2 regions of the Bacillus cereus group sp. BfR-BA-01430 genome follow, and region 2 is predicted to be linked to the other one. Evidence: predicted binding sites of a transcription regulator. Region 2 holds the regulator's gene; the other holds the start of a gene.

Region 1 (4,435 bases), on a different contig from region 2:
TGGCTGGACATAATAATTATTTCCTTTCGTATTTACAATAAGTGCCTGGCCGACAACGAGTGTTTCGGCAGGATTCAATCCGTTATCTTTTACAATTTCTTCAGGTGTAGAACCATATTTTGAAGCTAAACTATATACACTATCGCCGCTACGAACGGTTACAATTTGAATCATACCCTTGCTCCTTTCGGTGAAAGATCCATCGTTTCTATTTTATTTTTGATTTTCCTGTATTATGATTAAATATATGTGAGGAAACAGAAGTGAGAAGGAGATAGAGATATGTTTGTAGCTGAACAAGAAATTGAGATCCGCTATGCGGAAACTGATCAAATGGGTGTTGTGTATCATTCTAACTATTTAGTATGGCTGGAGTTAGGGCGTACGAAATTAATACAAGATTTAGGATTCTCATATGTTGAAATGGAGAAAGAAGGGATTATTTCTCCTGTCTTAGATTTGCAAATTTCCTATCGTAAAGCAATGCGTTACGGTGAAAAAGCAATTGTAAAAACATGGGTTGATTCCGTGAGCCCGCTTCGCGTTGTATATGGCTATGAAATTTATAATGGTGACGGAGATCTTTGTATTACAGCGACAACAACAAATATTTGTGCTAAAAAAGAGGGGTTTCGCCCAGTATCTTTTAAGAAACTATATCCAGAATGGTATGCAAAATATGAAGAAATTAAGAAAAAATAAAAAACGTGGCATTTGCCACGCTTTTTTTATTTCTCGTAATTGAATTGTGGAAAATCATCGCCTTTGTTAAAAGTAACGGATAAATTATGACCATCAAAGTACCATTCATCATCACTTTCAATAAAGAATGTAATTCCTTCTTCTTGGGTTTTAGCAGCAGGTTGTGCCGGCTCATCTTTACGCATACCTAAAGAAAATCCTTTTTGTACTGTACTACAACCACCGTATTGGACGAAAAAGCGAATTGTATCGCCAGATTGTAAGTTTAATTCTTCTTTGTACCAAGTTGCAGCTTCTTTTGTTACAGAAAGATTCATGTATAGTTCCTCCAAATAATATGGCTTTTATATTAGTATAAAAAATAACGCAAAAAGACGCTATTAATATGCTTTGCGTTTTCTTTTTGCGTTATGTGGGTCATTATCTTACTTTTGTTTCTTCGTAAAATTTGCCTTTGGTTCAGTTTTATTTATAATTCGTCCAATATTTGCACGATGTCTATAAATTACCATACCAGCTAATAAACACATTGCAACAATAAAGATCTTATCCCCATTCACAATTGATGCGATAACAGCTACGATTGCTGTTACCATAGAAGAAAGAGATACATATCTCGTGGTAAATAGAAGGGTGAAAAAGACAACAGCTAATATTGCAAAAATAATGGGTGCATAACATAATAGTACCCCAGCAGAAGTGGCAACTGCTTTTCCACCGCGAAATCTTGCGAAGATCGGATATACGTGCCCGAGAACTGCGGCTAATCCAAACCAAAGCGGATGGATATCTAAGCTAAAAATAAGCGGCAAGCCTGTTGCTAATGTTCCTTTTAAAATGTCGGCAATTGTAACGAGAAAGCCGGCTTTTTTCCCTAATGTACGAAATGTATTCGTTCCTCCTAAATTTCCGCTACCATGTTCACGAATGTCGATTCCATAACCAATCTTCCCGACTACAAGTGCAAATGGAATCGAGCCAAGCAAGTAGGCAACGATCAATAAAAGGTATGTAATAAACATAAGTTCAGTCTCCTTTATTCAAATGTGTTGATAAAGGGTAAAAAGAGTTTTTCCCGTATATTGTACCATACATTTGTAAAGATCACATTTCTTTTTTGTAAAAGGATCAGTCTATGTTTCTTAAAAAAACTTTCACAGGAATGTTACATTTCTCACAGTATCATTACGGCTATATGTTGTATCATTTTGTTATATGAGTAACAAGATATAGTTGGAGGGTGTAATAATGATGACAAAAAGTAGACGTGAGGAAGAACTTATGAAGGTTTTTGAGACAATTGTCCACGGTCATGAACAAGATTTAATGCAAGAAAATGCAAATGTTGATGGACGATCTCCAATGGGAATGATGGGAACATTGGCTTCAGAAAGTGCAAAATATTATACAGTAGAAACATTATTATCGGATCAAGTGAGAAAAGCGATTAAGCAAAATATATTATATCCACATGATTTAGATTTTTATGTGACAGGTACGACAACCTGTTCACAAATCCCATTAGCACAAATGTTGAAGAATGGATTTCATACAGGACACGGTCATATGAGAGAACCGCAAGACATAAAAAGTGCATTGGCGCTTGCTTCTATTATTTTTCAGGCTAATCAAAATATGCAGCATGGTGGACAATCGTTTGCGTTATTTGATGTTGATTTAGCGCCGTATGTAAAAAAAACATTTGAGAGAAATAAAAAACGATTAGAGAAATATCCATTACAAGAGGAACAAATAGAAGAGTTTGCATGGAAAGAAACAGAAAATGACACGTACCAAGCATGTGAAGCTTTTATTCATAATTCCAATAGTATGCATAGTCGTGGTGGTGGGCAAGTACCGTTTATTTCTATTAATTACGGAACAGAAACATCAAAAGAAGGAAGACTATTAATGAAACAATTGTTACGGGCAACGCAAGCCGGCTTAGGAGCAGGAGAAACACCGATTTTTCCTATTCAAATTTTTAAATTGAAAAAAGGTGTGAATTTTGAAAAGAGTGATCCGAACTATGATTTATTTGAATTAGCATTAGAAACGACAGCAGAGCGATTATTCCCGAATTTCTCATTTTTAGATGCACCGTTTAATGCTGCTTATTATGATGGAAGTCATGAAAGTGAAGCGTGTTATATGGGGTGTAGAACTCGTGTGATGAGTAATATTCATGGAGAGGAAAATGCAATTGGAAGAGGCAATCTCTCTTTTACATCTATCAATTTAGTAAAATTAGCATTGATTAGTGGATCGAAAGAAGCATTTTTTGAGGCATTACAGTATTATCTAGATCTTGGTGTTCGTCAACTGTTAGAAAGATTTGCTTACCAATGCACAAAAAAGGCAAGGGATTTTCAGTTTTTATATTCACAAGGAGTATGGCGTGGTGGAGAGAAGTTACAATCTGAAGATTCTGTAGCTGAAATTTTAAAGCAAGGTACGCTTAGCATCGGTTTTATTGGCCTTGCGGAATGTTTAGTTGCTTTAACTGGGAAACACCATGGAGAAGATGAAGATACTTGGCAACTTGGGTATGAAATTGTTCGGTTTATGAGACAGAAAATGGACGAGGCAACAGAGAAACACAATTTGAATTTTACGTTAATTGCAACGCCGGCCGAAGGGCTTTCTGGAAAGTTCGTGAAAAAGGATCGAGAGGAGTTTGGGAGTATAAGTGGGGTAACAAATCGTAATTACTATACAAATTCATTTCATATTCCGGTGTATTATCCTATTCAAGCTGTGAAAAAAATTCGATTAGAAGGGCCTTTTCATGAACTTTGCAATGGGGGACATATTACGTACATTGAATTAGATGGTGCTGCCGTTCATAATATAAAAGCATTAAAACAAATTGTACAAGCGATGTCGCAGTATGGAGTAGGATACGGATCAATCAATCATCCTGTGGACCGTTGTAAGTGCTGTGGTTATCATGGTGTAATTGAAAATGAGTGCCCAAGTTGTGAGAACGAAAATGAGCATGAAATCGAAAGGATTCGTCGTATTACTGGGTATTTAGTAGGAGATATGTCGAAGTGGAATAGCGCAAAACGTAGGGAAGAAGCGGATCGGGTGAAGCATAAATGAGAGTAATGAATGTGATTCATGATAGTGTAGTAGATGGAGAAGGATTGCGGACAGTTGTATTTTTTGCGGGCTGTCCGCATCGTTGTATTGGCTGCCATAATCCACAGTCTTGGAATATTTGTAATGGGACAGAAATGACCGCAGAAGAAATTATAAAAGAGATTGCCACAAATCCGCTTACTGATGTAACATTTTCAGGTGGAGATCCATTCCTTCAAGCTGCAGAAGTAAAAAAAGTAGCAAAAGGAGTAAAAGATTTAAAGAAAAATTTATGGATTTACACAGGTTATATGTTAGAAGAGATACAGAACTCTCAAAATAATGATATGATAGAATTGTTACAGTATGGGGATGTTCTGGTCGATGGAAGGTTTGAACTCGATAAAAGGGATTTAACACTTCCATTTCGCGGAAGCTCCAATCAACGTATTATTCGATTGAAAGAGTAAAAAGGCGGGATAGGTCAGATGAATAAAACGGTATTACTTGTTGAAGATGAAAGAAGACTACGCGAAATTGTGAGCGATTATTTTCGCAATGAAGGCTTTGAAGTAATCGAAGCAGAGGACGGGAAACAAGCGTTAGAATTATTTGCTGAACATACAATTGATTTAATTATGTTAGATAT
Region 2 (4,435 bases):
TTCATTCACAAATGCCGCTAGCAGAAAAGATAACATTAGGAGATAAAGTTATCTATAATGATGGCACAATTGCTGAGACAAAAGGACAATTGGAGCGGATTTTAAAGGAATGGGGCATTATTAACTAAAAAATTTTGAAATTAATGAAAATGCTTAGTGACATATCCTCTTTTTGTGTTATACTATTATTGGGATTGGAGATAAATAGTATAACGCATTCAAGGGGGATAACATATTATGATTCGTGTGGCAATTAATGGTTTTGGACGTATTGGAAGAATGGTATTTCGTCAGGCAATAAAAGAAAGCGCATTCGAAATTGTGGCGATCAATGCAAGCTATCCAGCGGAAACATTAGCACATTTGATTAAGTATGATACAATTCATGGAAAGTTTGATGGAACAATTGAAGCGTTTGAAGATCATTTACTAGTGGATGGGAAAATGATTCGCCTTCTAAACAATCGCGATCCAAAAGAATTGCCTTGGAAAGAACTAGGTGTAGAAGTTGTAATTGAAGCAACTGGTAAATTTAATGCAAAAGAAAAAGCGGTTCTTCATGTAGAAGCTGGTGCGAAAAAAGTTATTTTAACAGCGCCTGGTAAAAATGAAGATGTAACAGTTGTAGTTGGTGTAAATGAAGAACAATTAGATGTAACAAAACATACAGTTATTTCAAATGCATCTTGTACAACAAACTGTTTAGCACCTGTTGTGAAGGTGTTAGATGAACAGTTCGGAATTGAAAACGGTTTAATGACAACTGTTCACGCTTATACAAATGACCAAAAAAATATTGATAATCCACATAAAGATTTACGAAGAGCACGCGCTTGTGGGCAGTCTATCATTCCTACAACAACAGGAGCTGCAAAAGCATTAGCGAAAGTTCTTCCACATTTAAATGGAAAACTTCACGGTATGGCGCTTCGCGTTCCAACACCAAACGTGTCTCTTGTTGACTTAGTAGTTGATTTAAAACGTGATGTAACAGTTGAGGACATTAATGAAGCGTTTAAAACAGCTGCAAATGGTACAATGAAAGGAATTATTGAGTTCAGTGAAGAGCCTTTAGTTTCTATTGACTTTAATACGAATACACACTCAGCGATTATTGATGGTTTATCCACAATGGTAATGGCTGAACGTAAAGTAAAAGTTCTTGCTTGGTACGATAATGAGTGGGGCTACTCTCGCCGTGTTGTCGATCTTGTGAAATTAGTTACTGCAGAACTAGCAAAACAAGAAAATGTTCAACATATTTAAGTGGAAAAATGAGAAGGCAAGCGATTGCTTGCCTTCTTTTTCCTTTTCAAAAAAATGAAAAAGTTATATAAATATATTGTTAAGTCAGATACATACTTAGAAACATTGTGATTACTGTATTTGTGAATCGTTTATTTCGTTTTGGGAAAAGTAAAGAAGAGAATTTGACAAAAAATCGAAAAAACTGTTGTTGCAAAATGAAAATAAACAAAGTATACTAACACTCGTAAACTTAAGAGCTGAGGTACGTAGTCACTACTTAAAGGGTTAGGACCTCTCTGGACTAACTTTCCCCCGTGGTAGTGGAGCAAGCCAAATTGCAAATTAGTTTTCAATTCGAACAGTTAGATTAAATTTATAAGGGGGAACTGTAGAATGGATACTATGGACACTATGGGTCGTCACGTAATCGCTGAACTTTGGGATTGCGATTTCGACAAGCTTAATGATATGCCGTTTATTGAACAATTGTTTGTGGATGCAGCGCTAAGAGCTGGTGCTGAAGTACGTGAGGTTGCTTTTCATAAGTTTGCACCGCAGGGTGTAAGTGGAGTTGTAATTATTTCAGAATCACACTTAACAATTCACAGCTTTCCAGAACACGGCTATGCGAGTATTGATGTTTATACTTGCGGGGATCGTATCGATCCAAATGTTGCTGCAGAATATATTGCAGAAGGCTTAAATGCGAAAACGCGTGAGAGCATCGAGCTTCCTCGAGGTACAGGTAGCTTCGAAATTAAGCAAAGAGAAACAAAAGCTCTTTAAAAAAGAACATAATTGATTTAAAATGTAAAGAGGTGTATAATACACCTCTTTTTTAGTTTATATAAAATGAGTTTAAAGTGGTAAGCACAGATAAATAAGTTATATAATGTGGATATATATTTACGTGTAGAGAAATGAAAAAGAGTAAAGATTATTTTGTAAGGGAGTGAATACGTTGCGTTGTCCATCCTGTTTTCATAATGGTACGAGAGTGTTGGATTCACGTCCAGTAGATGAAGGACGCTCTATTCGAAGAAGGAGAGAATGTGAAAGTTGTTTAAACCGATTTACAACATTTGAACGAGTGGAAGAACCACCTCTTATTGTTGTAAAAAAAGAAGGTACACGAGAAGAATTTAATAAAGAAAAGATTTTACGTGGCTTAATTAAAGCTTGTGAAAAACGACCGGTCTCTTTAAAGCAATTAGAAGAAGTAACGCAAAATGTAGAGCGTGAGCTTCGGAATCTAGGGATATCGGAAGTAAAAAGTGATATGATTGGTGAGATTGTAATGGAAGCATTAAGGGATATCGATGATGTTGCTTACGTACGATTTGCTTCGGTATATCGCCAATTTAAAGATTTAAATGTGTTTATTGAAGAATTAAAAGATATACTGCAAAAAGAGAGAGAGTAAGATGAGGTTTTTGCCTCGCAATGATAAACGTGGCTTCATCTCGCGCTGATTGGGTTATTATGGGCCGTTATCTCCCTTGTTTCTCTCTGAATCTTAAGATGGGAGTTTTACTGCCTTGAAATAGCAGGGTAAAAATCTGATTTGCGAATAACGGGATAAGAGAGCTAGAAGCGTAAGCTAATAGCTCTTTTTCACTAAGAAGTTCTATAAGGTGAACGCATGGTGGATGTTAGGTTAGAATGGATGAAAGAAAGGAATTTCAAGGATGGAAAAACAGTCATGGATGGAGCTATTGCCAATTGATCGTTATAAAGTAAGTGCAAAAGGGTTGTTGCATAGCTATGACCGGAAAGTATTAACCATGCTATATCAACCTTTAGTAGGTAGCAAAGCTTTTAGTTTATACATGACGCTGTGGGGAGAGTTGGAACAAGATCGCTTGTTTGGAAAAGAGAATACGCACCACTCTCTTATGGTAACCATGCAAATGCAGCTTCCTGAAATATATGAGGAACGAAGAAAGTTAGAAGCAATTGGGCTTTTAAATGTCTATATAAAAAAAGAAAAAGACATTCGTATGTTTATATATGAACTGCAACCACCATTATCTCCAAAACAGTTTTTTGATGATATTGTTTTAAGTATTTTCTTATACAATAGGTTAAGTAGAACGAAGTACAACCAAGTAAAAAAATATTTTTTAGAAGAAATGTTTGATTTTACTTCATATGAGAATGTTACCCATTCTTTTAATGATGTATTTGGTTCGTTTAATCCGGAACAGTTTGAACATGTACAAGAAGAACTTCGCATTCCAAAGGCAACAGTGATGCCGCAAAGTGAAACGGGAAATGCACCTAAGATTTGGAATGATTTCTTTGATTTTTCATTATTTGTTGAAGGATTATCGGCGCTTGTCCCTAAAAAATCAATTACAGAACAGGTTCGTGAATGCGTCGTTACACTAGCTTATGTATACGGAGTGGATGTGTTATCCATGCAAAATATTGTTCTTGGTGCGATGACGGAAATGCAAACAATTGATATGGAACGCCTTCGTAAAGGGGCTCGTGATTGGTATCAATTTGAACATGGACAAGCACTTCCGGTATTAAGTGAACGTGTACAGCCTCATTCAGCACGAACAATGGTGGAGAAAGAACCTTCTACGCAAGAAGAGTTGTTAATAAAACAATTAGAAGAAATTTCACCAAAGCAGTTATTAAAAGAAATTTCAGGTGGCGCAGAGGCAACAAAGGCAGATTTACAAATTGTCGAAGATGTTATGTTAAATCAAAAATTAGCACCGGGAGTTGTGAATGTTCTTATTTATTATGTAATGTTGCGTTCTGATATGAAACTTGCTAAAACATATGTTGAAAAGATTGCAGGTCATTGGGCAAGGAAAAAAGTAAGCACAGTGTCAGAAGCGATGGCTTTAGCGAAAGAAGAAAATCGTCAATATCAAGAATGGGCGGAGACGAAGAAAAAGGGGCGTCCATCGACAAAAACAGTACGAAAAGAAATGGTGCCAGATTGGCTGAAAGAAGAATCAAAAGAATCATTGCCAGATAAGGAAAAGGCAAGTTCGAAACGAAAAACGAACAAGCTAGAAGAAGAACGAAAGAGATTGGAAGAAGAATTGAAAAAATATAAGCGTGATTAATAGAGGAGAATGAACGCTCTTTGAGGTGAAAGAATGGAGCATATTCAAAATTCATTTGCAAAATTAATGCAAAATGAAAGCTTTAAAAATAGATATGA

What was found. Region 2 encodes NrdR, which represses ribonucleotide reductase genes. Its sites were predicted from a motif close to AACACNATATATNGTGTT; they were not measured.
Region 1: a site for NrdR is predicted at 1,890-1,907, ahead of MR058_RS07715 (anaerobic ribonucleoside triphosphate reductase). Genes of this name have one in related genera too.

Annotation. Positions count from the first base shown of each region.
Region 1 is NZ_JAKUEW010000002.1:671,557-675,991, reverse strand. It holds gene MR058_RS07735 (glycoside hydrolase family 18 protein) at 1-174, opposite strand, end outside; gene MR058_RS07730 (acyl-CoA thioesterase) at 283-702, shown strand; gene MR058_RS07725 (HesB/YadR/YfhF family protein) at 729-1,019, opposite strand; gene plsY (glycerol-3-phosphate 1-O-acyltransferase PlsY) at 1,128-1,724, opposite strand; gene MR058_RS07715 (anaerobic ribonucleoside triphosphate reductase) at 1,951-3,807, shown strand; gene nrdG (anaerobic ribonucleoside-triphosphate reductase activating protein) at 3,804-4,256, shown strand; gene MR058_RS07705 (response regulator transcription factor) at 4,275-4,435, shown strand, end outside.
Region 2 is NZ_JAKUEW010000018.1:28,495-32,929, forward strand. It holds gene coaE (dephospho-CoA kinase) at 1-128, shown strand, start outside; gene MR058_RS20230 (glyceraldehyde-3-phosphate dehydrogenase) at 238-1,266, shown strand; gene speD (adenosylmethionine decarboxylase) at 1,651-2,034, shown strand; gene nrdR (transcriptional regulator NrdR) at 2,210-2,671, shown strand; gene MR058_RS20245 (replication initiation and membrane attachment family protein) at 2,937-4,337, shown strand; gene dnaI (primosomal protein DnaI) at 4,371-4,435, shown strand, end outside.